DNA from 4 places in the Cupriavidus sp. a3 genome. Region 1 is predicted to be linked to each of the others. Evidence: predicted binding sites of a transcription regulator. Region 1 holds the regulator's gene; each other region holds the start of a gene.
The links. Region 1 encodes LexA, which represses DNA repair genes until DNA is damaged. Its sites were predicted from a motif close to ACTGTATNNNNATACAGT; they were not measured.
Positions count from the first base shown of each region.

Region 2: the regulator LexA is predicted to act here: its motif matches at 4,825-4,842, upstream of ACAD63_RS08035 (DUF2471 family protein).
Region 3: the regulator LexA is predicted to act here: its motif matches at 3,497-3,514, upstream of imuA (translesion DNA synthesis-associated protein ImuA).
Region 4: the regulator LexA is predicted to act here: its motif matches at 3,788-3,805, upstream of recA (recombinase RecA).

Region 1 is NZ_CP170643.1:1,536,323-1,543,436, reverse strand. It holds gene ACAD63_RS07400 (DUF47 domain-containing protein) at 1-162, opposite strand, end outside; gene ACAD63_RS07395 (replicative DNA helicase) at 355-1,746, opposite strand; gene rplI (50S ribosomal protein L9) at 1,932-2,384, opposite strand; gene rpsR (30S ribosomal protein S18) at 2,416-2,694, opposite strand; gene priB (primosomal replication protein N) at 2,698-2,997, opposite strand; gene rpsF (30S ribosomal protein S6) at 3,075-3,449, opposite strand; gene ACAD63_RS07370 (asparaginase) at 3,562-4,554, opposite strand; gene lexA (transcriptional repressor LexA) at 4,835-5,491, shown strand; gene ACAD63_RS07360 (hypothetical protein) at 5,605-5,772, shown strand; gene ACAD63_RS07355 (hypothetical protein) at 5,773-6,123, opposite strand; gene ACAD63_RS07350 (hypothetical protein) at 6,660-6,899, opposite strand.
Region 2 is NZ_CP170643.1:1,643,519-1,650,632, reverse strand. It holds gene aceB (malate synthase A) at 1-573, opposite strand, end outside; gene ACAD63_RS08060 (haloacid dehalogenase type II) at 625-1,326, opposite strand; gene ACAD63_RS08055 (LysR family transcriptional regulator) at 1,619-2,569, shown strand; gene ACAD63_RS08050 (universal stress protein) at 2,750-3,184, shown strand; gene ACAD63_RS08045 (M48 family metalloprotease) at 3,266-4,027, opposite strand; gene ACAD63_RS08040 (penicillin-binding protein) at 4,311-4,649, shown strand; gene ACAD63_RS08035 (DUF2471 family protein) at 4,857-5,147, shown strand; gene ACAD63_RS08030 (hypothetical protein) at 5,140-5,391, opposite strand; gene ACAD63_RS08025 (hypothetical protein) at 5,450-5,701, shown strand; gene ACAD63_RS08020 (hypothetical protein) at 5,732-5,902, shown strand; gene ACAD63_RS08015 (hypothetical protein) at 5,902-6,303, shown strand; gene ACAD63_RS08010 (hypothetical protein) at 6,316-6,621, opposite strand; gene ACAD63_RS08005 (hypothetical protein) at 6,735-7,114, opposite strand, start outside.
Region 3 is NZ_CP170645.1:391,959-399,072, forward strand. It holds gene ACAD63_RS34715 (helix-turn-helix domain-containing protein) at 1-280, opposite strand, end outside; gene ACAD63_RS34720 (hypothetical protein) at 372-806, shown strand; gene ACAD63_RS34725 (hypothetical protein) at 1,163-1,480, opposite strand; gene ACAD63_RS34730 (hypothetical protein) at 1,669-2,283, shown strand; gene ACAD63_RS34735 (RES family NAD+ phosphorylase) at 2,326-2,877, shown strand; partial or broken gene ACAD63_RS34740 (ATP-binding protein) at 2,887-3,038, opposite strand; gene imuA (translesion DNA synthesis-associated protein ImuA) at 3,538-4,242, shown strand; gene ACAD63_RS34750 (Y-family DNA polymerase) at 4,169-5,632, shown strand; gene ACAD63_RS34755 (error-prone DNA polymerase) at 5,638-7,114, shown strand, end outside.
Region 4 is NZ_CP170643.1:4,074,497-4,081,610, forward strand. It holds gene sucC (ADP-forming succinate--CoA ligase subunit beta) at 1-1,008, opposite strand, end outside; gene ACAD63_RS19420 (DUF2889 domain-containing protein) at 1,100-1,807, opposite strand; gene recX (recombination regulator RecX) at 2,015-2,482, opposite strand; gene recA (recombinase RecA) at 2,578-3,633, opposite strand; gene ACAD63_RS19435 (response regulator transcription factor) at 3,873-4,562, shown strand; gene ACAD63_RS19440 (sensor histidine kinase) at 4,641-6,203, shown strand; gene ACAD63_RS19445 (DUF4212 domain-containing protein) at 6,203-6,532, shown strand; gene ACAD63_RS19450 (MFS transporter) at 6,794-7,114, shown strand, end outside.

The sequences.
Region 1 (7,114 bases):
GGCCTTCTTCTCGGTGGCCTGGACGCGGCGGGCATGGGCCTCGGCGTTGGGCAGGTCGTTGACCAGGGCCTGGAGCTCGTGGGCGGCGGTCACCGCGCAGTCGGCGTGCTGGTTGAAATATTCGAAGAACTTGCCCTCGGTGGGCATGAATCGGCCGAACATGGAATGTTCCTTAAGGCGGCGCGTGTAGCGCTGCTGATGTGTTGCAGATGGATTGAACGCGAAGCACGACAGCCGCCGGGTCGGCGGCTGTCATCAAAGCGCAATATTTTACAGGGTTACGCGGACATTGCCCGCCGATTTGGCACAAACGAGACGGCCAGCGGTGCGATCTCTGCAGGCGGCTTGACTTCGTCAGGTGTCGTTGTCGAAGAACGCCGGGCCGCCGGTGAAGTTGTCGAACTTGGTGAACTGGCCCAGGAAGGTCAGCCGCACCGTGCCGATCGGGCCGTTACGCTGCTTGCCGATAATGATTTCGGCGGTGCCCTTGTCCTGCGAATCGGGGTTGTAGACCTCGTCGCGGTAGATGAACAGGATCACGTCGGCATCCTGTTCGATAGCGCCGGATTCACGCAGGTCGGACATCACCGGACGCTTGTTGGGACGCTGTTCCAGGCTTCGGTTCAGCTGCGACAGCGCGATCACCGGGCAGTTGAGTTCCTTGGCCAAGCCCTTCAGAGAACGGGAAATCTCTGAAATTTCCGTCGCGCGGTTCTCACCGCCGCCGGAGCCCGACATCAGCTGCAGGTAGTCGATGATGATCAGGCCGAGCTGCCCGCACTGGCGCGCCAGCCGGCGCGAGCGCGCGCGCAGTTCCATCGGGTTCAGCGCGGGAGTTTCGTCGATGAACAGCTGCGCATCGTTCATGCGCTGGATGGCATGCGTCAGGCGTGGCCAGTCTTCATCCAGCAGGCGGCCGGTACGCAACCGGTGCTGGTCCAGCCGCCCGACCGAGCCGAGCATACGCATGGCCAGCTGCGTGCCGGCCATTTCCATCGAGAACACTGCCACTGGCAGGCCCTGCTCCACCGCCACATGCTCGCCGATGTTCAGCGAGAACGCGGTCTTACCCATCGACGGGCGGCCGGCGACGATGATCAGGTCGCCGCCCTGCATGCCGCTGGTCATCCGGTCCAGGTCCACGAAGCCCGTGGGCACGCCGGTCACGTCGCTGGTGCTGTCGCGATGGTAAAGCTCGTCGATGCGCTCCACCACCTGCGTCAGCAGCGGCTGGATTTCCTGGAAGCCGGCCTGGCCGCGCGCGCCTTCCTCGGCGATCGCAAAGACCTTGGATTCAGCTTCGTCCAGCAGCTCGCGGACTTCCCGCCCCTTGGGCGCGAAGGCGGCCGAGGCGATATCGTCGGCCACCGTAACCAGCTTGCGCAGCACCGCACGCTCGCGCACGATTTCCGCATAGCGGCGGATATTGGCCGCGCTGGGCGTGTTCTGTGCCAGCGAATTCAGGTACGCCAGCCCGCCAACTTCCTCGGCCTTGCCCGCAACCTGCAGCATTTCATAGACCGTGATCACGTCGGCCGGCTTTGTGGCCGAGATCAACCGGGCGATGCTCTGGAAGATCATCCGGTGGTCGAAGCGGTAGAAATCCGCCTCCGAAAGGAAGTCCGCAATGCGGTCCCAGGCGGCATTGTCCAGCAGCAGGCCACCGAGCACCGACTGCTCGGCTTCGATGGAATGCGGCGGGACCTTGAGGTTGTCGAGTTGGGGGTCGGCGACGGGCGCGTTCATGGGGAGGGATTATAACGGCGGGACGCTGGCAGGAGGACGCACTACACCGGACATTTGCCGGACGTGCGTCCAACATCTGCCGGCCAGCGCCAGCGGGCAACAAAAAAGGCAGGAGCCAGGGCTCCTGCCTTTTCTGCTTGCAGTGCTTCGGGCGGCGCCGCGCAGCGGCACCGCTGCAGCGGGTCTTAGACCTGCTCGCCCAGCACCGACACGGTCACGTCGACCACGACGTCGGTGTGCAGCGCGACGCTGATCGGGTGGTCGCCCACCATCTTCAGCGGGCCGTTCGGCAGGCGAACCTGAGCCTTCTCGACCTTGAAGCCTTGGCCTTCCAGGGCCACGGCGATGTCGGCGTTGGTGACCGAGCCGAACAGACGGCCGTCCACACCCGACTTCTGGCTGACCTGGACGGTCAGGCCGTTCAGCTTCTCGCCTTCGGCTTGCGCCGCGACCAGCTTCTCGGCGGCGGCCTTTTCCAGCTCGGCGCGCTTGACTTCGAATTCGGCGATCGCGGTTTGCGTGGCGCGGCGCGCCTTCTTCGACGGGATCAGGAAGTTACGAGCGTAACCGTCCTTCACCTTGACGATGTCACCCAGGTTGCCCAGGTTGATGACTTTTTCCAGCAGAATGACTTGCATCGTGTTTTCTCCGTTACGGACCTAGGGCCTATCAGTTCTTGTGCAGGTCGGTGTACGGCAGCAGCGCGAGGAAACGCGCACGCTTGATCGCCGTATCCAGCTGACGCTGATAGTGGGCCTTGGTACCGGTCAGGCGGGCCGGCGTGATCTTGCCGTTGTCGCCGATGAAGTCCTTCAGGGTGTCCAGATCCTTGTAGTCGATCTGTTCCACGCCAGCCACGGTGAAGCGGCAGAAGCGCTTGCGCTTGAACAGCGGGTTCTGTTGCTGGAAGCGCTTCTTGTTCTTGTTGTCACGTTTGACGAATGCCATGATTCAATCCTTTACGAATGCTTTACATCCGGTGATGTGAAAGACGAGAGCCTTGCTGTTGCGGTGCTTGCGGGCGAGGAATCCTTCGCAGTCGAGCAGCGTGCCGAGCGGTAACCGCTCAAGCCGCTGACCCACCGGCCCGATCCCCATTGCCGCGATGGCAAACTCAACCTGCCGTGGCGTTTCCGCCTCGACCGTCTCGCCGCTGTACTGCAGGATGCAGTTCACGACGGGCACTCCGGCCGGGGTATAGCGCAGGGCATCGCGTTCCGCCAAAGTGGCGGCAAGCCGAAGTTGGTTCAACGCGGGGCCTCTTGCCGTTTGCCATCCGTGCCGCCAGGGCCGACATGGTCAGCCTGGGCGCGCACCGCAGTCCGCACTCAGGCGGCCTGGCCTTCGGTGGTCGTTTGCGCGGCCTTGCGGGCTTCTTCGCGCTGCACTTCCTTCATCATCGGCGAAGGAGCGGTTTCAGCCTTCTTGGTCTGCACGATCAGGTGGCGCAGAACGGCGTCGTTGAACTTGAAGGCGTGTTCCAGTTCAGCCAGCGTGTCCTTGCCGCATTCGATGTTCAGGCAAACGTAGTGAGCCTTGGCCAGCTTCTGGATCATGTAGGCCATCTGGCGACGGCCCCAGTCTTCCACGCGGTGAACGTTGCCGTTCTGCGAGGTCACGAGCTGCTTGTAGCGCTCGATCATGGCCGGCACTTGCTCGCTCTGGTCCGGGTGGACGATGAAGACGATTTCGTAATGACGCATTGACGCTCCTTTTGGGATTAGCCACCCGGGCGTCACGAGTCCGGTGCGGCAAGGTTGAATAGCCTTAAATTATAGCCCGGCGCCAACGGGGCGCGCAAGCGGCAAGGCTGGCTCAGGCTTTGGCAAAGGCGGCCTGCAGGCGCACGGGATCCCGTGCCAGCGCAGGATCCGCCGCAAGCGCCAATGCCAGCAGTACCCTCGCCTTATACGGATTCAGGTCCGAGGCGGAGACAAAAACGCCATCGGACGGGCTGGGATGCGCCGGAATCGCCACATGACCTGCCCCGGTGCGCGAACTGCGCACCACCGCCACTCCGGCGGCGGCGGCATCCACCAGGGCCTCCGCCAGCACTTCGTGTATCGAGCCATTGCCGGCGGCGGCCACCACCAGGCCCGCCACGCCAGCCTGCACCAGCGCATCGACGGCGATCCGGCCCGGCTGCGCGTAGCTCGCCACGATCTCGACCACCGGCCATGCGCCCGGCATCGGACCGATCGCCCATGCCTGCCGGGGCGTGCGGGCAAAGCCCACGTAGTCGTCCTGCACCAGCCCGAGCGGCCCGCACTGGGACACGAAGGCATCCACCGCCGAGGTATGCGCCTTGGCAACATCGCGCGCCGCATGGATCTGCTGGTTCAGCACCACCAGCACGCCCTTTCCGCGCGCATCCGGATACGCCGCCACCCGTACCGCGTCGAGCAGGTTGAGCGGCCCGTCGGCCGACAGCGAGGTGGACGGCCGCATCGCCGCCGTCATCACCACCGGGACCGGGCACGCCTGGGTCAGGTGCAGCGCCATCGCCGTTTCTTCCAGCGTATCGGTGCCGTGCGTGATCACGATGCCCGCCACATCCGCCTGCGCCGACCAGTGCTCGACGCGAGCGGCCAGCGCGACCCACAGCGCAAAGGTCATGTCCTTGCTGTCGACCTGCGCCACCTGCTCGGCTTCGATCCGTGCCACCGACTGCAGCGCCGGCACCGCCGCAAGCAACGACGACACGGGCACGGTGGCCGCCTGGTAGTGCGCGCTGCTGGCGGGGTTGCCGGAAGCGCCGGCAATGGTGCCGCCGGTAGCCAATACAACGATGCGAGGCAATTGGGTCATGGATGCTGGGGCTCAGGAAACAGAAGGGAATACATGCGCCGGGCGATGGAATCGCGATTGTAACGGCGGACTTCCACCGGAATGGCCCGCGCCGAGGCCGATCGGTTCACGCGCGCCAGCAAAAATTCTGCTTGCGCTGACGCCGATACTGTATAAAATCACAGCATACTGTTTAAACATACAGTGCCCGGCCCGCCGGATGCAGGATTTCGGGGACCGCCCAGTCCGTTGGGCAGCCCATCCAACCCTGCCCAGCGCGCCCGCACGGAACGGCGATCCCATGGCGACCCTGACACCCCGGCAGCAGCAGATTTTCGATCTGATCCGCAATACGATCCGCCGTACCGGCTTCCCGCCGACGCGTGCCGAGATTGCTGCCGAATTTGGCTTTTCCTCGCCAAATGCCGCGGAAGAGCACCTGCGCGCGTTGGCCCGCAAAGGCGTGATCGAGCTGACGCCTGGCGCCTCGCGCGGCATCCGCCTGAAGGTTTCGCGCAGCGACTCGGAAATGCCGGACCAGTTCTCGCTACCCATCCCCGACGTTTTGCAGCTGACGCTGCCGTTGGTTGGCCGCGTCGCAGCCGGCAGTCCCATCCTTGCCGCCGAACATATCGACCGCCAATACCAGGTGGACGCCTCGGTCTTCGATGAACGCCCCGACTACCTGCTGCGCGTGCGCGGCCTGAGCATGCGCGACGCCGGCATTCTCGACGGCGACCTGCTCGCCGTGCGCCGGGCCAGCGAAGCGCCCAACGGCAAGATCGTGGTGGCGCGACTCGGCGACGATGTCACGGTCAAGCGCCTGCAACGGCGCGGCGGCCATATCGAGCTGATCGCGGAAAACCCGGACTTCGCCAACATCATCGTTGAACCGGGGCGCGAAGAGTTTTCGCTGGAAGGCATCGCGGTCGGCCTGATCCGATCCTCCGGCTTCTAGCCGGTCACGGCAGGCGCTTCGCCTGCGCGGACCCACCCGCTTCCATTGCTTTGCAGACGCCGCCCGGCTTGCCGGGTGTTGACCCCGCTTTTGCCTGAAAAAGAGGTGCAACCATGCCGCAAACCCACCACGTCGCCGCCCGCCGCCCGGTCAAGCCGGTGCCCTTCCGCCAGTGCAAGGGCGTGCGCGTCTATCAGGGCGCGCAGCGCCGGACCATGGTAGGCAGCATGGCCGCGATCTGCAGGATGCTTGAACTGGAAACCACTAGCAAGCTGGCCTGATCAGCTACGCGCGCACGCCTTGGTTTCCGTCTCCAGTTCTTCCGGAGTCATCTGCGGGAACCATGTATTAGTCTTGCGCAACTCGACCGCCGTGCCATCCGGCCTGGCGGTCAGCGAGATCAGGTAGGCATACGCAAATTCGCCACTGATCTTTGGCTGTCCGATCCGGATTTCCATCTGGTTCTGTGCCGGCAGGTTGACCATCGTGGCTTCGTCGCCGAGATTGTTGCGCAGGCATTTGGCAACGTCAGCCATTTTTGCCGGCGTGAACAAGCGCATCGGCGGACGCGCACGAATATCTTTCTCCGATGTGCCGGTGGCGCATCCGGCCATCATCGCGGCCACTGCCACGCCAGCCCCTATTACCGCTGCTCGAAAGAACATACGACCCCTTTGGAATGCAAGGCGCGTATGGTACAGGAGCCACATCGATTGTGGGCGTCGCTGGCACTGAAAGGAGCGTCCAAGACGATGACGCAGGGATCTCCATCCCCTCCGCGCAAGCGCGTTTAGCCAGGCCACGCCAGGAAGAGTAGGCCCAGCCCGAGCACCACCGCCGCGAGGATCAAATAGTGGCGCCAGCCGTGCCTCGGATCACCGGTACGGTATGCATGATGGGAATGAGGGATGTGAGGTCTCATGGAGCGAATTGCCGAAAGCTCTTATCCCATCGTAGCCCTTTAAGACCAAGTCGTCCCGCTCGCGCAGCGTCCGCAGCATGCCGCAGCGCCGCCGTCTATTCCGATTCTCTAAGTGCAGTTCGCCTGCATAGGAAGCTGGCCGAAACGCCGCGCGTGTAAGGCGGCGGCACTGGTAAGCGCCAACGCGCCTGAGATGGCGAGTTGGTCGGCGAAGGAATCAAAATGCTTCGGAGTGGCCGCATGAGGCTACAGCCCGGTCTTAGTGTTCTCGACGCAAGCCTTTGCGTAAGCAATTGCTTCAGCCATCGCCTCTTCCTCGCTATTGAACGTGGCTTTGATCTTGTGTCGCAAGCCTGGGACAAACTCGTTTGCGTGATCGATTCTGCGCTCGAACAATACCGATGCCTCCCAGGATCCAGATTTCGACTTCCAGACCGTGCAGTGGCAGAAATACTCCCCTTCTTCGACCAAGGCATGGCTCGACATGGCGCGCTCCCATCGTTTCAGAGGAATCCTAGCATGATGAAAGAACGCCCCATCCGCTTCAACGGCAAGCCTCATCGCCCTCGTCCATCTGCTCGGTCACCGCACTCGGTCGCATACCCGCCAGCGCAAAACGCACGAACGGAATTTCCTCCCTTCTCGGCCGTCTCTTCGCAGTAGTCCAGCGGAGAATGGCTTTTTATGGCACGGCCGATATT
Region 2 (7,114 bases), 110 kb from region 1:
GAACAGCGCGAAGTCGAAGATGCCGCCCGAGACGCGCTTGCCGTCGATGGTGACGTGCTTTTCGTCCAGGTGCCAGCCGCGCGGACGCACCTGCAGCGTGGCGATCTTGTCGTTCAGCTTGTATTGCTTGCCCTTCGATTCCAGGGTCAGCGTGCGGCGCACGGCGGCCTTCAGGTTGACCTGGCCCTGCAGCTGGTTGTGCCAGTTGGGGGTGTTGGAATCCTCGAAGTCGGTCATGTAGCTGTCAGCGCCCGAGTTGAAGGCGTTGATCACCATCTTGGCTTCGACCGGGCCGGTGATTTCCACGCGGCGGCATTCCAGCGCCTTGGGCACCGGCGCAACCTTCCAGTCGCCTTCGCGGATGCTCTTGGTTTCCGGCAGGAAATCAGGGACTTCGCCGGCGTCCAGGCGCTTGGCGCGCTCCACGCGCGCGGCCAGCAGTTCCTGACGGCGCGGCTCGAAGGCGCGGTGCAGCTTGTCTACCAGGGCCAGGGCTTCCGGCGTGAGGATATCTTCGTAGGCCGGCAGGATTTCGCCGGTAATCTTCATGCCCGCGGGCAGCGTGATAGCCATCAGTGTTCTCCTGTTAAACGATAGCGATAGCTTTGGTTGTTGGGCGCCCTGCTATGCCGCCACGCCATGGGCGCGGACGAATTCGAGCAGGTCGTTCATGTCGTGCCCGGTGCCGGAGGGGGCTACGTCGAGCCGCTCCGCCGGGTGGCCGGCACGGTTGATCCAGAAGGTGGTGTAGCCAAACCAGGTGGCGCCGCAGGCGTCCCAGCCGTTGGACGAGACGAACAGCATCTCCTGCGCGTCCAGCCCGAAGGCCAGCGGCCCCAGTGCATAGGCGGCGGGCGCGGTCTTGTACTGGCGCACCGCATCGACCGACAGCACGTGGTCGAACAGGCCATGCATGCCGGCACTCTTGACCGAGATGTCGAGCATCTCGGCATTGCCGTTGGACAGGATGCCCAGCGGCAGCCCCGCCTTGCGCAGGCGCTTGAGCGCACCCAGGTTTTCCGGGAAGGCCGACAGGCAGGCGTATTCCTTGAGCAGCTGGGCTTCCGTCGCTTCATCCAGCGCCAGACCCAGGCGCTCGGCGGCATAGCGCAGCGCGTCCACGGTGATGGCCCAGAACGGCTTGTAGTGCGCGCCGTCGTGCCCGGCCATGGTGCGGATGCGGGTGTAGTCGATCTGGCGGTCGCGCCACAGCAGCGCCAGCGCCTCGCCGCGGCCCGGGAACAGCTGTTCCGCGCGCGCGGTGACGGAATACACGTCGAACAGCGTGCCGTAGGCATCGAAGACGACTGCGCGGATCTTGTTCATGTGGGCGCTGGCAACCTGACTCTGCAAAGTGTGTCGGTGCCGGACCACAACTGCGTGGCCCTGTACACCGATGAATGCATCGCATTGTAGGGAGACGCTGCACTGCGGCAAAGGTGCCCCGGGTCACTTGATCTTTTACTTTTCGGCCACTAATCTTGGCTGACTAAAACGATACTCCGCACTAAATCCTTGCGCATTGGCCGCCGGCAGCACCCTGCAACGCATTGGGCGTGACCGGGCCGGCACAAAGCGCGCGAGTGCGTATTACTCGGGCACTACTCGGCGAACATTTGTGGACCATTTCAAACAGCTGGAGACTTTTGTATCCGTCGCCTCGCGCGGCAGCCTGTCGGCGGCAGCAGCGGCGGAAGGCGTGGCGCCGGCCATCATCGGGCGCCGCATCGATGCGCTGGAAGAGCGGCTGGGCGTCAAGTTGCTGGTACGTACCACGCGCAAGATCAGCCTGACCTTCGAAGGCTCGGCCTTCCTCGAGGACTGCCAGCGCATCCTGAACGACCTGCACAACGCCGAGGCCAGCGTTTCGGCCGGCGGCGTCAAGGCCAGCGGCCACCTGCGCGTGACAGCGCCGGCCGGCTATGGCCGCAAGCACGTGGCGCCGCTGGTGCCGCTGTTCATTGAATCGCACCCTGACGTATCGATCACGCTGGACCTGTCCGACCGCGTGGTCGACCTGGTCAATGAAGGCTTCGACTGCGCGATCCGGCTGGGCGACCTGCCCGACTCCAGCCTCGTTTCAATCCGGCTGGCCGAGACCCGGCGCGTGGTGGTGGCCTCGCCCGACTACCTGGCCCGCGCCGGCCGGCCCGGCACGCCGGACGAACTGCAGCGGCACAACTGCCTGGCCTTCGGCGCCAGCGCCAACGTGCAGCGCGGCTGGGTCTTCACCGAAGACGGGCGCTCGGTGACGGTCAAGGTGGGCGGCACCATGGAATGCACCGACGGCGCGGTGCTGCACGAGTGGTGCCTGCAGGGCAACGGCCTGGCGTGGCGGTCGTGGTGGGAAGTCGGCAACGAAATCGCCAGCGGCCGGCTGGTCACGGTGCTGGACGAGTTCCAGGCGCCGCCGATCGGCATCCATGCGGTGTTCCCGCAGCGCAAGCACCTGCCGCTGCGGGTGCGGCTGTTTATCGATCACCTGAAGAACACCTACGGCAACCCGGCTTACTGGCGACGGGCGGAGCAGGCGGCATCCATGCCGGCGGCAGCGGCGCTGGCAGGCTGACCGGCAGCGCAAGGCTCAGGCTGAGGCGCTTTTGTTGCAATTGATTTTGCACAATGCCGTACTCGGCACCCTGACTACAATGGATTCAGACAGGCGCTTTCACTGCCCCGGCATCGCCCCCCGGCGCCGGGCGGCCGCCCTGCCCCCTTCCCTATTCCCTAGTCAGAAAAGGAGCCCCGCATGTTCCAACACATCCTGCTACCCACCGACGGCTCGGAACTCTCCAAGAAAGCCATCAACGGCGGGCTGGAACTCGCCAAGGCCATCGGCGCGCGCGTCACGGCCTATGTCTGCCTGGAGGAGTATCCCTACACCCCGTTCAGCGAAATCGTGGTCGAGGCGCCGCAGGCCTTCAAGGACCGCATCGAGAACCAGGCCAAGCTCTACCTGAAGGAAGTCGAGAACCTGGCGAGCGCGGCCGGCGTCGTCTTCGACGCCGACATGTCGACTTTCGCGGTGCCCTACCTCGGCATCATTGACGCGGCCGAGCGCCATGGCTGCGACGTGATCTTCATGGCGTCGCATGGCCGGCGCGGGCTGTCCGGCCTGCTGCTCGGCAGCGAAACGCAGAAGGTGCTGACGCATACCGACATCCCGGTGATCGTGTATCGGTGACCCCCGGCCTGCTTCGGCAGAAGGCACAACGCCCGCACCGGGCTCCCCGGTGCGGGCGTTGTCATGGGTGCGGCCGGTAGCTTACGAAGCCTTGCGGATCCGCTCCTCCATATGCCTGGCGCGGTCATCCGAACCCGGGTGCGACGAGAACATGCTCGACTTGCCGCCATCGAGCCTGGCCAGCTTCTGGAACGCCGTCACCAGTCCGCGCGTGTTGGCCTTGTTTTTGGTCAGCAGGTCGAGCGAGTAGTCATCCGCCGCGCTTTCCTGCGACTGCGAGAACTGCGCGTTGACCAGCTTCTCGCCCAGTTCGCCCAGTTGCGACGACGACAGCGCGGCCACCGCGCCGTTGCCGGCCGACGCGGCCGCGCCACGCGCGGCGGTTGCCGTGTAGGCGACCTGCATGGCCTTTTTGGTGTGGCCCAGCGCGACATGGCCCAGCTCGTGGCCCAGCACGCCCCGCACTTCATCGTCGGTCATCATGTCCATCAGGCCGCTGTAGACGCGCACGCAGCCGTTGGCCATGGCCCAGGCGTTGACGTCCTTGGTCATGTACACCTTGGCGTTGACGTTGGGCACGTTGCTGCCGTTCAGGCCGCTCATGATCTTGGCCAGGCGCTTGCCGTAGGTGGTATTGGCGCCGGCGATCCTGTTGGTCTTGTCCGATTCGGCGCAGGCCTGGTCGGACAGGCTCTTGACGTCCGCGTCGCTCAGCGTCGCGGCCTTGGCCAGCGAGGAGCCGGCGGACACCATGCCGTCGATGTTGGTGGGCATGCCGCCGGAACAGCCGGCCAGCAGTGCGGCCGCGACGGCGCAGGTAGCGAGAGAGAATGATGCTTTCATGATGTTGTTCTTGGTGGAGGCTCAGAATGTGCCGACAAAGGCCCGGGCACTTTATGGCATCCACTTGCTGACGGCATCACCCAAATGCAATAAATCGTCAGATATAACAATTTATTGCATTTGGCACTGATTTCCGCCCCGGCACTCCGCGGCGCATCGACCGACCTCGGATGGAATCTTCGCCAAGGTCACCTAAGCTTGTGGGAGGGCGATCAGCGAGTGGAAATTCGCACCAAGTCGCAACGCGTACATTTTCGGTCGGGGGCAGACGGAAGGTGTGATCATGCGACTTTCACTCATAGCCTGCGTCGGCATCCTGGCGCTTTCGGCATGTGCCTCGACCTCCGATGACAGAGGCTCTTTTACGGTGATGACGCCGGCCAGCTTCGATCGCACCTTCACCGCGGCAGCGGGGGCAATGCATGACCAGGGGCTGGCGATCAGTCTCGCGGATCCGGTCAGGGGCGTGGTGGTCGGCAGCCTGGAAAGCCGGACGGTGATGGCGGGTGTGGACCAGCTGCCAGACGGCCACGTGCGGGTGACATTCGACAGCATGGGCGAAAACGATCCAGCGCTGATGGCGCGCATTTCTAGCAGCTACGATCACCGCATGGGGCGTTAAAAAAAAGCGCGCCGTCCCTGAGAGAGCAGGCAACACTCACATGGATTTTTCTTAATAAATTCAATGCGTTACCTCTCATTTCGCCCCCGAAATGAGGGGGAAAAACCGGCCAATACGTCCTATTAGAATCAAGAACTTACCGGACGTTTTGAACAACGTGGGCGTTCGCAGCTACACTGTATATACATACAGTAACCCCACCCAACCATGCCCTCGCTCGCAGCCGCAGAAACGTCCATCATCGAGGCCACGCCGGCCATCGTTGCCAAGCACCGCGCCGCCGGAATCCTCACCTGGAAGCTCATTCACCAGATCGAGGACGAGGTCATGCACGAGGTTGCCCAGTCGGGGAAGCATTCGTCCAACCTGCTCCGCATGCTCAAGTCATCGCCATTTCTGGGCTACCCGAAGGACGACACGCCAGCCGACTTCACGGGCAGCGAAGCGTTGCCGATCACCTTCAGCGTGATCCAGGACGCCTGGAATCGGGTCAACTGACCTCGACGCCATGGGCAACAGCAAGCTTGCCGCCGGCTGCCACATCCGGTCTGGCGATCGGGCCGACCCGCCCGCCTCTGCGGAGAACGGGATTCTCGGGCAGATCCATGGCCAGTACATAGCGGCCGCCATCGGGACGCTGGGCAGAGCCACGCGCGAGGCTCCAGACCACCATGAGGTGGTGGTCGAGGCCGGGCACGCCGGCACCGTCCGAGTTTTCATCGAGAAGAAGCGAGCCCGCCACGGTCGGTATTCTCACTACTTCTGGTCGGCCTACTGCGCTGAGCAAGCGAGATAGCGCCATGGCGGCTACCACCATTTTTCTCGAGGCCCACTACTTCGGCGAGGACAGCGAGGAGCTGCGGCTGCCGTGCGATGCGATCGCGGCAACGGCCGGCGGCCTGGTCGTGACCGGTTTGGAGACCAGGCACCTGCAGGCGCTGGCCTGGCAGCCGGACTACGTCTCCTACTGGTCGGACGGCCTGCTGGTGCGGCTCGCCGTCGGCGGCTGGACCGCGCTGGGCGACACCACCGTTCGTTTTTCGCTTCGCTGACGCGGCCGCCGGCGCCCAGGGCAGCTGTTCGTGGACAGCGTACCAGATGGCACCTGGCTGTACGGCCACGCGTTGGCGCTGGAATTGGAGGGTGTGGTGGGCAAGCGCGCCGGTTCGACGTATCAGGCTGGCGAGCGGTCGCGCGACTGGGCGAAGGTCAAGCGGCCGGGAGCCGTGCCGGCGGAGAGGTTTAAGCGATAATGATCGCCCCACCGATTCGCCCGGGCCCTGTCTATATGTCTAAGTTTTCCCGAGCTCGCCAGCTTGCATTTTTAGTGTCCATTGTGTTGGCAGCAGGATGCTCTTATACGGCGGTGCCAACTCAAATGGCTGCAAATTCAGATGTCGGTAGTACCGGAGACATCCGCTATACGCATGAGCCGCTTGGCAATGCGAAGCACCTTCTGACAGTGACTGCATCGCCTGGGCTCATGGAAACGGAAAGCTCCATTGCGCAGCGCATCCATGTATTTGCAACAAAATTCGCGGCGAAGGTTTGCCATGCCGGCTTCGATTTCGTTCACGACCCAAATCTCAGCCAGCCTACTGCCGGCGGTTTTATGAAGCGCACGCGGTCGTACGTGTTCACCTGCAAGCAGTAGGCGAGCCCACCACTACCGCCGTCGAGCGCGCACCTCGTTCTCCAACTCCGCCAACCGCTTTCCCTGCTCCGCGACTCGCTCATCGCGCCACGCGAAGTCCCTCCGGGCGTCGGCGCCGGTGTAGCGGTCCCCCTCCATCCGCTCGATTGTCTTCTTCATGGCCACCATCTCGGTTTTGATCTCGATCAGCGCCGCATTCGTGGCCTCGCGCTGGCCGAAGTAGGCCGACAAGGCAGCCACCAGCGCCACCAGCAGCCCCCAGAATGGGAGCGTCGGCCGCTCCATCCTCACCGCGACGTGGCTATCGCTCTGCTGCATAGCAGCCCTCCCTGGCTTCGATTGCGGCGTCCAGAGCGACCGCGTCGCGCCGGGACTTGTGGTATTGCTCGGCTGCGCCAATGTAGGCCACCTCCAGCGCGCCCATGGTGTTGTCACGGGGCACCGGCAGCTTTGCGGGCGGGATTGTCCGCAGCGCCTTGGGGATCGGCTGGCACTCGGCCCTCTGCGGCGGCAATGATGCGGGACATGCCGTCAGCAGGAATGCGGCACTCGCGATACACAGGTACTTGAACAATTTGAGCCTCCGATTGTTCTCTGATGGTGCGGTAAATGGTCGTGATCTTCTCGCGGTCCTCCTGCTTGGCCACGAGCACGTCCTGGTCCTTGGCGACGACCTGCTTGTTCAGGCGCGCGATCTCCTTGTCGCGCTTGTCGATCGCGTCCTTTAGTGCTGCCTGGCCGGCCCGAAAGCCGGCGGCGTGCACACTCGCCCGCCATGCCGCGGCGCCGCCGGCCAGCACCAGCAGCATGC
Region 3 (7,114 bases), on a different contig from region 1:
ATTCATTCGGCAAAAGCCACTTGTCAAGCGTTCGCCTAGATACGCTGATGCGAGTCGCGAACTCCTCTCTTGTCATGCCAAGCTGTACCATAGCCTCGCGTAGCAACTCTTGCTGAGGGGGCGGGGTAAGTTTCTTGTTAGTTGCCATCGAACCACTGATCATCGGCGTCACGTTCAGCAATGTATATCCCCAGCGGGGATTATCGTCAAGCGTTGATAAGACCCCGGCATTCCTCCGGGGGGCAGGCAAGTGTTTGTACCCTCGACCCCAGCGTCCCATTGCTCGCAACAGTCTGAGCAAGCCTTACGAGGGGTTGACGCTGCACGCGCGCCAACAGATGGTAACGGGCATGGCCACAAGCTCGAAACCTATGCACAAAACCATCGTAATCGCACTTGCTATCGCCTGCTCACCACTTTCCCACGCCGCGAAATGCCGCAGTGGCAAAAATATTCTCTACTCCCAAGACCGATACTGTCCCAGCGGCTACACAGACATCACCTCACCCATGGGCGGCACCGTGTCCACTGTCGGTAAGTCAGAAAACGTTCGCAAGGCAGAGCAAGAATATTTAGCCATGCGTGCCGCAGACGAGAGGCAATTCCAGAATCAGCAGGCGCAACTACAAGCACAGTATGCGCAAGAGCAACGCCAGTTACACTGGCAATGCGGATCCATCGAGGCACAGATCCGGGCCAACGAAAACCAGCAGCGCCAAATCAATGCGTGGCAACAGATGGACCAACTCAAGCAGATCCACCGAGGCTTGCGTGACCAGCAATACCGCCTTGGCTGCCACCGGTAAGTCGAAGTAAGAACTTAGCGACGTCCTGTGGCTAACCTCCATGGCTCGACCCTGTTGGAGCAGATTTCGTTGAGCTAGCCATTGGTAGCTCTTTCGAATTTTTCAATACCAGCAAGGATTTCGTCGAAATCCGTTGGGCGGGCCTAATTGATCTGGGGCCGATAAAGGGCACGCAGGAGCTTGGCTATCCCATATGACATCGCCGCCCAGCTGTCATCCGCAATCGTGGTCGCCAGAGTTGCCTCCGACGTGCTCGCGTTCATTTCGCCGATAATGTCGACAACGAAGCCGACCTCGTTCCGCCCGCGCACGAAGTTACCCAGGATGGGGGCGAGTATGAATGTCGGATCCACTGCCTAGTGAGCGGCCAGGATGACTGACTGTCCGTTGCACTTCGCCGTGAGGAACTGCGCGCGCTTGTTGTATAGCCCCAGTCTGCCGGCGTCCTCGATGCGGCAGCCCGCGGCGGACGCACAGGCAAGGATCGCGAAGTTCCCGATATCCGAGATCGTCTCCGCGAAGCCCGCGCGGCAAAACGCCTCCAACAAGATTTCCGTTCGCGTCAGTTCCAGCGGCTTGGCCGCCGGAGCTGCCCTGCAGCCGGACAGCGCTTGGGGCAATCGAGACGGCGGAATGGCGCCAAAGATACCACTACCGGTCAAGAACGGCGCCATGCTTTAACCGCATTTGTAGCCCTCCTGTTGCTGCGGTACACAGGCAGCCTGTTATCCGCAGCCCACCAATCGAGGGATGGCGCCGTTGTCGCCCCGGGAAGCGGGACAGGCTGTCATGAGGTTGGTTGATTTGGTTGACATGGTTGCAAAACCGAACTACAGTGAATCATCACCATAGGAGGTGCGCTGTGGCGAAAGCAACACATACACATGTCAGAGAGGCGGACGTCGTCTTCCTCGACCCCGAGAGCGAAGGAGCTCTTCGAAGCGCCGTGGGTGCGGCCTCAATGTTTAGTCAGAAGGCAACTCAGCGGCTTTTGGATTTGCCTGACGCTGCCCTCGGCCGCCTTATGAAAAATGGCCTGTCCCAGATATCTGGTTTAGTGGTTCAGGTCCAGTTCGGACGCAGCCGAGCTGCCGTGGACATCAAGGCATTCGAGGCCCGCGCGGAGCAATCGCGTAAAGAGTTGGTCGAATCGCGAGACATCCTCTCGTCGGACCAATTTATCAATGCGCTAGGGTTGACGCGACAAGCGCTTAGCAAAGCTGTGCTCGCCAAGCGCATGTTTACGATTAACGTGGGCACAAAAGTTTTCTATCCAGCGTTCTACACTTGGCCCGATATCGACCGCAAGAAAGTGGAAGAAATCACGAAGCTGTTGGGGGATCTGCCTGGTTGGACGAAGTGGCAATTCTTCACGACAGCAAAAGGTTCGTTGGACAAAGCCACCCCGCTGGAGGCACTCAAACGAGGCAAGTTCGAAGAAGTCAAGAAGGCCGCTGCGGCTTTTGCTGAGCGATGAGGAGTCATTTTGGCAATTAGTGCCCCGGGCAGCAAATTTGGTTTGTTTGAACTCCACATTGAGCAAGTCGCACCGGCAAGTCTCGTTCGAATTTCCCGCTACAACACAAATGAGCCGTACTTTGGCAAATCCGGCGGCAACCGGTTTGATGATCCACAAGCGGTCTATAGCACCAGCTATTTCGGCTTTACTCTGCCGTGCGCCTTTGCCGAGACGGTGCTCCACGATGAAATCGCGGGCCCGACCGGTTTTAAGCTGACAGCCGACCAACTCGATCGGTACGTTCTGACGTTCCAAGGCGAGCTTCTAAACGTTGCCGCCCTCTATGGGCCTCATTTGAAGAACTTGGGTGGCAACGCCGCCGTTTCAAGCATGACGCCCTACGACATTCCGCAACAATGGTCGCGCGCGGTGCATGATCATCCGGCACACGTGGATGGATTCTTGTATATGTCCAACCATCTGAACGACCAGAAGGCGCTAGTGGTTTTTGATCGTGCCAAGGGGAAGCTGGTAGTAAGTACCTCGGTGAAATTCGAGCAACACCCTGGCGCGGCTCAGGTGCTCGCAATCTTTCCTTTGATTCCTACCTAACGCCATCCGTTATGCGCGACGCGGCAGACGCACGTCAAATGCGGTCTCGGTCTGGTCGGACCGGCGCCGATTGACCCGTTATGGGCCTTGGCAATTTCGCTCGCGATGTAGAGCCCAAGCCCAGGGCCACCCGCGTGCTTGTCGTCCTGATCTGGACCTCGGCTAGACGCGCGTCCTGAGGGTCCGGCCAGCCTTCCCCCGCCATTCTCGACTCCAGAAACGAAAAAACCGGCTTTCGCCGGCTTTTTCCCCCGCGCACCAGGTGGTCGAGCCACACCGACATCGCGGATTAGTTGTTAAGCAAATGCTAACCTACTGCTGCGGTTTATGCAACGGCTTCTGCCCAAGCTTTAGCCAACAGGGGATCCCAGCGCTTGGTCCGGTGCCCCGCTCCATCTCACATTTTCCTCGCCGTAGGGCATTTGCGGCCGCGCGGAGCGGGTTATGTGTGGACATTGTCTGGAAGTGAATTGTCAGCCACCCACACGGGTTTAACGGCTGACACGCTATATGGGACGACGCGTCCCCCGCATGATTGTCACGTAACAACTCGCCGCTTAGCCGACCTCCGAGTCGTTTCCCGGGACGCGGTATTGGAGGCGTTCCGTACACGGTGAATACTGTATGGATATACAGTACACTAGTGGCAGGAGCCCTCCAATGCTAACCGTCGCCCCCGAAACCATTCACCCATCGCTATGGACCGCCGCGCAGCTGGCCCGCGGTAGCGCACGCACCGTGCCGACCGGCTATCCCGCGCTCGACAAGGAACTGCCGGGCGGCGGCTGGCCGACTAGTTGTCTGACGGAACTGCTGCAGCGCCAGCCCGGTATCGGCGAGCTGCGCTTGCTACGCCCTGCGCTCGTGGCACGCGCGAGCCGCCCGGTCGCGCTGTTGGCGCCGCCGCACGCGCCTCAAGCGCTCGCCCTCGCCAACTGGGGTGTCCCGCCCACGCAGATTCTATGGGTCGACACCCAGCACACCGCTGACGCCCTGTGGGCCGCGGAGCAGATCTTGCGCGCCCGGACCTGCGGCGCGCTCGTCTTTTGGCAGTCGCACCTGCGTAACGAGGCGCTTCGGCGTCTCAACCTTGCCGCCCAAGCCTCGGATGTCCTGTTCTTTGTGGTTCGTCCAAGCGCCTGCGCACGCGATGCCTCGCCAGCGCCGCTGCGCCTCGCCTTGGAGCCCGCATCGGACGGCATTCGCGTGCAGTTCGTGAAGCGTCGAGGCCCGCAGCAGGAATCGCCGCTGAACGTAACCCTGCAGCCCTCTCCCATTCTGTTGTATCGCCATGCTGCGCCTGTGGATCTGCCTGCGCCTGTCGTCCCTGCCCCTCGAAATATTCCGGCCGAACTGGTCCACTGAGCTGGCGGTTGCTGTCCTGGACAAGGAGCGCGTGCACTTGGCGTCGCCGCTGGCCATGGCGGCCGGCGTGAAGCTGGGCATGCGACGCGGCGGCGTACAGACGATCGCGCCGGACACCATTCTCTTTGATCGGGACACTTGCGCGGAGCTGGCGGCGCTTGAGCGCGTCACGATGGCGCTGCTGCAGTTCTCGCCCAATGTCGCGGCCTCCGAGGAGGCAGCGGTGCTGGTCGACGTCAGTACCACGCTGCGACTCTTCGGCGGTGCCCGCAAGCTGCGGCAGCGAATGCTGGCGGCCGTGACGTCAATGGGCTTCAGTCCTGTCGCGGGATGCGCCCCCACTGCCGAAGGGGCGTGGCTGCTTGCCCGCGCCGGCGGCGGCGTGGCGCTATGTCCGCCCTCGTTGGTACGAAAGCTGGCTGACCTGCCCGTTGCCATCTTGCCGGCAGCGCGGCCGTTCGACGAATGGCTCGATGGACTCGGCTGCCGGACGCTGGGCGACCTGCGCCGGCTGCCGCGCGCAGGCCTGCAGCGCCGTTGCGGCGCCGCCATCCTGGAGGCATTGGATCGCGCCCATGGGGAAGCGCCGGAAGTCTTCGAATGGGTCGAAGCCCCACCATCGTTTAACGCCGCGGTGGATCTTCCGGACAGGATGGAGAGCGCCGAGGGCGCCCTCGCCTACCTTCGCGGCTTGCTGGTCCAGATGGTCGGGTGGTTGACCGCCAGGCACCTGGCCATCAAGCGGTTTGCGGTCGAGCTACGCCACGAGCGCGGACGCGCCGCCATCGCGCCAACCGGGATCGAAATCGCACTGGCTGAGCCCAACTGGCACGAAGAGCATCTGGTGCGCCTGCTCAAGGAACGTCTGGCGCGGCTGAAGGTTGAAGCGCCGATGATCGCTGTCGCGGTGTCGGCCCTCGAGACCGAGCCGGTGGCACCGCCCAGCGATTCCTTGTTTCCCGAGCCGGGCGGCACGCCTGAGGACCACGCACGCCTGCTCGAACTGCTGGTGGCCCGCCTGGGCGCCGACAATGTTCGCCAGCCGTGCCTGCGCGCCGACTACCGCCCGGAAGTCGCCAACGGCTGGCAGCCGGCCACTGCCAAGCTGGCCAGCGCAACGGTGCCACAAGGCCTGCCGCGTCCCGCTTGGCTGCTCGGCAAGCCCATCCCGCTGATTGAGCGGGACCACCGACCCTTCTACGGCTCGCCCTTGCGGATCGTCTCGCCGCCCGAGCGCATCGAGTCGGGCTGGTGGGGCGGCCAGCTGGTGACGCGCGACTATTTTGTCGCGGAGGCAAAAGACCACACCTGCTACTGGATTTTTCAGGAACGCATGGGCAGCCGCGAAGGCGACGAGGCGCGGTGGTATCTGCATGGCCTCTTCGGCTGACAGCCATGGACTCCACCACCACGGCAGGTCTGCCCGCCTACGCGGAACTCCACTGCCGCTCCAACTTCTCCTTCCTCGCTGGCGCGTCACGACCGGAAGAACTGGCCGAGCGCGCCGCCCAGTTGGGCTACCACGCGCTCGCCATCACCGACGAGTGCTCGCTGGCGGGGATCGTGCGCGCCCACACCGAGGCGAAGAACGCCGGTGTCCGCCTGGTGGTCGGCGCCTGGTTCCGATTGCAGAACGCCGACGGCACGCCCGCCCTCTCGTTCCTGGCGCTCGCCCGTAACCGCGAAGGCTATGGCAACCTGTGCGAGTTGATCACGCTCGCGCGCATGCGCGCCGCCAAGGGTTCGTATGTGCTGACGCCACGCGATCTGGCCGCGCCCGAAGCGCCTTACGAACACCTTAAAGGGCTGCCGGATTGCCTGGTCGTGTTCACGCCCGACTACGGCGTGGCGGCCGAGAAGCTGGAGGCGCAATCGGCCTGGGTGAGCGCGACCTTTGCTGGCCGGGCGTGGATGGGATTGAGCCTGCTCTACAAGCCGATGGATGACATTCACCGTGGCACCGTCGAAGCGGCCGCGGCGCAGCATCACCTGCGCCTTGTCGCCACTGGCAACGTCACCATGCACGTGCGCTCGCGCAAGCCGCTGCACGACGTGCTGACCGCCATCCGCGTGCATCGCCCGGTTCCCGAGTGTGGCTATGACCTGCTGCCCAACGCCGAGCAGCACCTGCGCTCCCGCTTACGGCTCGCCAACATTTACCCGCACCGCTACCTGACCGAATCCGTCCACATCGCCAACCTGTGCCAATTCTCGCTGGACGAACTGCGTTACGAGTATCCCGAAGAAGTGGTCCCGGACGGCGTCACGCCTGCCGACTATCTGCGGGAAGAGGCTTATGTCGGCGCGCATCGCCGCTACCCGGCTGGCATCCCCCTTGCCGTTCAGCAGCAGCTCGAGCATGAACTCGCGCTGATCCGCGACATGGCATACGAGCCCTATTTCCTGACGGTTTACGACATTGTGCGGTTTGCCCGCTCGAACGGCATCGTCTGCCAAGGCCGCGGCTCCGCCGCCAATTCGGCGGTCTGCTACTGTCTCGGCATCACCGAAGTCGACCCGGCGCGCGGCAACCTGCTGTTCGAGCGGTTCATCTCCAAGGAGCGCGCCGAACCGCCCGACATCGATGTCGATTTCGAGCACCAGCGCCGCGAGGAGGTGATCCAGTACCTGTATCGCAAGTACGGGCGCGACCGCGCGGCACTGGCTGCAGCCGTGACCACCTACCGACCCCGCAGCGCCTTGCGCGACACCGGCAAGGCGCTTGGCGTAGACCCCGCCATCGTGGACCTGGTGGCGAAGTCCCACCACTGGTTCGACAGCAAGGCGGATTTGCTCAGGCGTTTTGGCGAAAGCGGCGTGGATACGGAAGCGGAGCTGTCCCAACGCTGGGCCCACATGGCGGTGGCGCTGC
Region 4 (7,114 bases), 2.0 Mb from region 1:
GGAAGCGGAGATCACGCCTTCGGCGATCACGTCGCAACGCATGATGCCGCCGAAGATGTTGACCAGGATGGCCTGCACGTTCTTGTTGCTCAGCATCAGCTTGAAGGCTTCGGTCACCTTCTCGGTGGTGGCACCGCCGCCCACGTCGAGGAAGTTGGCCGGCTCGCCGCCGAACAGCTTGATGGTGTCCATGGTGGCCATGGCCAGGCCGGCGCCGTTCACCAGGCAGCCGATGTTGCCGTCCAGCGAGATGTAGGCCAGGTCGAACTTCGAGGCTTCGATTTCGTTGGCGTCTTCTTCATCCAGGTCGCGGTAGGCGACGATTTCCGGGTGACGGAACAGCGCGTTCGAGTCGAAGTTGAACTTGGCGTCCAGCGCGATGACCTTGCCGTCGCCGGTCAGGATCAGCGGGTTGATTTCGGCCAGCGAGGCGTCGGTGTCGTAGAACGCCTTGTACAGGCCTTGCAGGGCCTGGCGGGCTTGCGCCACGCTCGCGTCGGGCACGCCGATCTTGCGGGCGATGTCGTCGGCGTCAGCGTCGGTCAGGCCGGTCGACGGCTCGATGATCAGGGTGTGGATCTTTTCCGGGGTGTGGGCAGCGACTTCTTCGATGTCCATGCCGCCTTCGCTCGACGCCATCAGCGCGATCTTCTGCGAAACGCGGTCCACCACCAGCGAAACGTACAGTTCCTTCTTGATGTCGGCGCCTTCTTCGATCAGCAGGCGGTTGACCTTCTTGCCTTCCGGACCAGTCTGGTGCGTGACCAGCTGCATGCCCAGGATGTTCGACGCATAGGTCTTGACGTCTTCGATGCTCTTGGCAACCTTGACGCCGCCGCCCTTGCCGCGGCCACCCGCATGAATCTGCGCCTTGACAACCCACACCGGGCCGCCGAGCTGTTCTGCGGCCTTCAGGGCCTCGTCAACCGAGAACGCGGGGATGCCGCGCGGAACCGGCACATTGTATTTGCGCAGGATTTCCTTGCCTTGATACTCATGGATATTCATGCGTGTTTCCTTTCGGGTAGGCGTAAAAGGTAGAAGGGAGAAATCTGAAAAAGGAGACGAACTCTCTCGTCTGGTTGGCTGATCCTGAGAATCAGCCGGAAGTGCCGGTTGGCCTGTCGGCCGGGACAGCGTCGTTGCCGTCGTCGTTGGCTTGACCACCGCGGTCGCCATTGGCCACGGCGGGCGCCCGAGGCGCGGTTGCGACGGCAGGTGCGGCCTCGGCCCTTGCCTTGGGCGTCGGCTGGTGACCATACCAGCGCGGGTAAAACTCACGAACCACCTCGCCGTCGAAACGCAGCGCGTGGCAGCCGTGCAACTGATAGGGCGGCTCCGGATTCGGATCGTCCTCGCCGTTGTCGCGGATACTGATGACTTCGCCGGCAAACGCCTGGATCGCGGTGCTGGGCAGCACGCCGGCGGCTTCGGTCAGGTGGGAACAGCCGTTGATGCCGGCCAGGCGCTCGCGCACGGCCTTGCGGAAGCCCTTGCGCAGGTTCAGCCCGATCAGCTTGCGGTAGGTCGGGCCGATGGTGTCGCACTGCGACGGGTACGGCACCCAGTCGGAGCACGCCTCGGCATCCAGCACCGTCATGTCTTCGTTGATCGTGACGCGCAGCCACAGGTCGTGCAGGGGCTGGCCTACCGGGCGGATACGGTCGCCGGCAAGTGCGATGTCGCGGGGCTTGGTGTCGGTCAGGCGCACCTCGACATCCCACAGGCCGTCCTCTCTCTGGTACGCCTCGGCCGTAATGGCACGGCGATGGCGCAAGGAGCGGTTGACGGGCTGGGACAGAGGCATGGCCAGGCTGGAATACTGGGGGCTTGGGAACGGCGGCGCCGGAGCACCGAATAACCCGGGGAGTTTAACATGCCGCGCTGGTTTGCCCGGGAACATCCTTGTGCGGCGACTGTCGCGCCGCATTGTCGGGCAATGGCGCGCCAATGACACCCTGACTGCAGTGCAGGTAATGAACCGACGAATGCGGATACTACCGCACACAGACGCTCAGTCGTCCTCGCTGTACGCTTCGTCAGCGCCCTGGATGATCTTGCTGACCACCGCCCGGGAGAATCCCCGCGCCACCATGAATCGGATCTGCCTGGCACGTGCCTCCGGCGTATCCGGCGGCACGCCGAAACGCTTGCGCCAGACCTCGCGGGCGCGCTCGGTCTCGGTGGCGCGCAGCCTTTCCTGCAGTTCGCCCAGCTGTTCGCTGTCCAGCTTGTGGGTCTTGGCTTCCTGCATCACCCTGGCCGCGCCATAGCGGGCGCCGCGGCGATGGACCAGGCTGTCGGCAAAGCGCTGGTTGGACAGCCAGTTCTCGCGCTCGAGCGCATCGAGCAGCTGCTCGAGCTGCTCCGGCGATTCGGCATGGGGCGCCAGCTTGCGCGCCAGCTCGGCGCGGCTGTGCTCGCGGCGCGACAGGTAGCCGACGGCGCGGGCCTTCAGGGACAGGGGGGGACGCGTGGCCATTGAGGTCGTGAAGTTTCCACCGTGGGCCTAAACAAAAAGGCCGGCGCATCGGCGATGCCCCGGCCCTTCCGGTTGCTCCAGCGGCGGGCTGGCGCTCAGTCTTCCAGCACTTCGGCCGGCACGACGTTGGTCGGCGCCACACCCAGCGCGGCACGCACCTTGTTCTCGATCTCTTCGGCGATGTCCGGGTTCTCGCGCAGGTATTCGCGCGCGTTGTCCTTGCCCTGGCCGATCTTGTCGCCGTTGTAGCTGTACCACGCGCCCGACTTCTCGACGATCTTGGCGTCCACGCCCAGGTCGATGATCTCGCCCTGGCGGGAAATGCCCTGGCCGTACAGGATGTCGAAGAAGGCTTCGCGGAACGGCGGCGAGACCTTGTTCTTGACCACCTTGACCTTGGTCTCGTTGCCGATGACGTCGTCGCCCTTCTTGATCGAGCCGATGCGGCGGATATCCAGGCGCACCGAGGCGTAGAACTTCAGCGCATTGCCGCCGGTGGTGGTTTCCGGCGAGCCGAACATCACGCCGATCTTCATGCGGATCTGGTTGATGAAGATCACCAGGCAGTTGGTGCGCTTGATGGTGCCGGTCAGCTTGCGCAGCGCCTGGCTCATCAGGCGGGCCTGCAGGCCGGGCAGCGAGTCGCCCATTTCGCCTTCGATTTCGGCCTTGGGCACCAGCGCCGCCACCGAGTCGATCACGATCAGGTCGATCGAGCCCGAGCGCACCAGCGCGTCGGTGATTTCCAGCGCCTGCTCGCCGGTGTCCGGCTGCGAGATCAGCAGGTCGCCGACGTTCACGCCCAGCTTGCCGGCGTAGCTGACATCCAGCGCGTGCTCGGCGTCGATAAAGGCGCAGGTGCCGCCCAGCTTCTGCATTTCGGCCACGACCTGCAGCGTCAGCGTGGTCTTGCCCGACGATTCCGGACCATAGATCTCGACCACGCGGCCGCGCGGCAGGCCGCCGACGCCAAGCGCGATGTCCAGGCCGAGCGAACCGGTGGAGACCACCTGGATGTCCTTCTCGACCTCGCCGTCGCCCAGGCGCATGATCGAGCCCTTGCCGAACTGCTTCTCGATCTGGGAGAGCGCGGCGGCAAGCGCCTTCTGCTTCTCGGCGCTCACGCCCGCACCTGCCTTCTTGTCGTCCATGGTCGTCCTTGAATCAAATGGTGTATAAATAGGCCGCATGTGGCGCGGCACCGGCTTTTGCCGGCTCCGGCGCCGGCCCGGCTGTCTGCGCGGCCGCCATTCCGGAAGCATCACTCAGGAAGCATCCCGGGCGGCCCCAGCGGAATGTGCGGGTACTGTATAAAAAAACAGTATGCTTGGCAAGCCCCATCGCGCCCATTCCGCGGGCGTCCGGCTATGCCGGCCAGGTGGAGACAACCATGCGTATTCTGATCGCCGAAGATGACGACACGCTGGCCGATGGCCTGACGCGCTCGTTACGTCACTCTGGCTATGCCGTCGACCATGTTGCCGACGGGCTCGGTGCCGACTCCGCCCTGTCGACCCAGACCTTCGACCTGCTGATCCTGGACCTGGGACTGCCGCGCATGTCCGGCCTGGAGGTGCTCAAGCGCCTGCGCGCCCGCGGCGCGATGCTGCCGGTGCTGATCCTGACCGCGGCCGACAGCGTCGACGAACGCGTCAAGGGCCTGGACCTGGGTGCGGACGACTACATGGCCAAGCCGTTCGCGCTGTCCGAACTGGAAGCGCGCGTGCGCGCACTGGTGCGCCGCGGCGCCGGCGGCGGCGCCACGCTGATGCGGCACGGGCCGCTGGCCTTCGACCAGGTCGGCCGCATCGCCTACCTGAACGAACAGATGCTCGACCTGTCGGCGCGCGAGATCGGCCTGCTGGAGATCCTGCTGACGCGCTGCGGCCGGCTGGTGTCCAAGGAACAGCTGGTCGACCACCTGTGCGAGTGGGGCGAGGAAGTCAGCAACAATGCCATCGAGGTCTACGTGCACCGCCTGCGCAAGAAGATCGAGGTGGGCGGCATCCGCATCGCCACGGTTCGCGGCCTGGGTTATTGCCTGGAAAAATTCCAGCCGGCCGTGGCCGCGCAGCATTGACGCCGCCATTGACGCGGCCCGCACCTTAGCCTCGCCCGTGCAGGCGAGCACGACCGCACCCGAGCGACCACCGTCGAGATGAGCCTGCTGCAACTGCCCTGGCGGCGCGCGCACCGCGCCGTGCCACCACCCTCCCATACCACGCCTGGCACGCCTGGCACGCCCGGCACCGACCAGGAACTGGCCGACGCACTGCCTCACCTGGAGGAAAGCACCGCCACGCCCGCGCCGCGCTCGCTGTTCGGCGAGATCCTCGACTGGATGCTGGCGCCACTGCTGCTGCTGTGGCCGATGAGCATCGCGGTGACCTACCTGGTGGCCAAGTCGATCGCCAACGGCCCGTTCGACCGGGCGCTGGAAGCCAGCGCCATCGTACTGTCGCAGCAGTTGCGCGAGGTCAACGGCCGCGTCACGCTGCAGCTGCCGCTGTCGGCGCGCGAGATCCTGCGCGCCGACGAGACCGACAATATCTATTACCAGGTAGTCGGCAAGCGCGGCGAGTACATCGCCGGCGACCACGATCTGCCGCTGCCGTCGGAAGAAGACCAGGGCCACGCCGGCCTGGTGTCGCTGCGCGACGACCGCATCGCCGGCAACGATGTGCGCGTGGCCTACACCTACGTCGACCTGCGCAATGTCAGCGGCAGCCAGCCGGTGCTGGTGCAGGTGGCCGAGACGCTCGACAAGCGCGCGCGCCTGGCCAACGAGATCATCAAGGGCGTGATCCTGCCCCAGTTCGTGATCCTGCCGCTGGCGGTGGTGCTGGTGTGGTTCGGGCTCTCGCGCGGGCTGGCGCCGCTGACCGCGATCCAGCAGCGCATCCGCGCACGCAACCCCGGCGACACCAGTCCCATCGACGAACGCGCCGCACCGCAGGAGATCACGCCGCTGGTGGGATCGTTCAACGACCTGCTGGCGCAGCTGGACCAGTCGGTGCAGACGCAGAAGCGCTTTATCGCCGATGCCGCGCACCAGATGAAGACGCCGCTGGCGGGGCTGCGCATGCAGGCCGAGCTGGCGCAGCGCGAGCAGTCGCCGGAAGAGCTGCGGCGCTCGCTGGCACAGATCGCCGGCAGCTCCGAGCGCACCGCGCACCTGGTCACGCAACTGCTGTCGCTGGCGCGTATGGAAAACCTGGCCGGCACCGGCGGCATGGGCGAGCTGGACCTGTGCGCGCTGGCGCGCGAGGTGGTCAAGGACTGGCTGCCGCAGGCCTGGGCGCGCGACATCGACCTGGGGCTGGACGCCGCCGACCACCCGGTCACGGTGCTGGGCAACGGGCTGATGCTGACGGAGATGCTCAACAACCTGCTCGACAATGCCATCCGCTATACGCCGCGCGGCGGGCATGCGACGGTGCGGGTCAGCGCCGATGCCTTCGAGCCGTTTGCCTACCTCGACGTGGAAGACACCGGCCCGGGCATCGCGCCGGCCGATCGCGAACGCGTGATGGAGCGCTTCTACCGCGTGCTCGGCACCAATACCGAAGGCAGCGGGCTGGGCCTGGCCATCGTGCGCGAGATCGTACAGCAGCACGGCGGCGACGTGCAGATTTCAGACCACGTCTACCAGCAATCGCCGCGCCTGGCCGGTGCGCATTTCCGCGTGACATTGCGCCGCCCAACCGAAACTCCGACGTGATGAACGACGTTCCCGCCGCTGACCTCGCCGAAGCCCGCCAGCGCCAGGCCTGGCACCTCAACCTGCGCTGGATCGTTGGGCTGCTGGCGATCTGGTTCGTGGTGACCTTCGGGGTGGCGTGGTTTGCGCGCGAACTGCGCTTCGACTTTTTCGGCTGGCCGTTCTCGTTCTGGGTGGGGGCCCAGGGAGCACTGGTGGTCTACGTGCTGATGGCCGCGCTGTACGCCTGGCGGATGAACCGCGCCGACGAAGCTTCCGACGAAGCTGTCGCACCCGCCCCCCTGCCTTCGCAGGGTGCCTTGCGCGGGCCGGGCTCCGATGTTGCATAGCGATATGCCGGCGCGCCCGCGCGGCAATGCCAGGTGGTGCCGTGTGGCGCCAGAACTGGCTGCACCGCAGCATGCGCGGCCCTTGAAAACGGCTAGCGTATACCCCGACATTTTTGGCACTTGCGCGCCGGAATCTGTCAGAACTCAGTAAGTTTCGCGAACCACAATCCTCTGCAACTCAGGCTCCCGGCCAGCGGCACGGGCCTTTTCCGCGATGTTGCCGCGCCTTGCCCGAGATCCATTCCAGACGGAGGAGACAAGATGGCAAACGTGCAAAACGTTGCGGTACCCGGAGGGGGTGCGCAAAACGCACCGATGACACGCGAGGAGCGCAAGGTGATCCTTGCCTCGTCGCTGGGCACGGTGTTCGAGTGGTACGACTTTTACCTGTACGGCTCGCTGGCAGCGATCATCGCCAAGCAGTTCTTCGCCGGCCTGGATCCGACCTCGGCCTTCATCTTCGCACTGCTCGCCTTTGCCGCCGGCTTTATCGTGCGGCCGTTCGGCGCACTGGTGTTCGGCCGCCTGGGCGACATGATCGGGCGCAAGTACACCTTCCTGGTGACCATCCTGATCATGGGC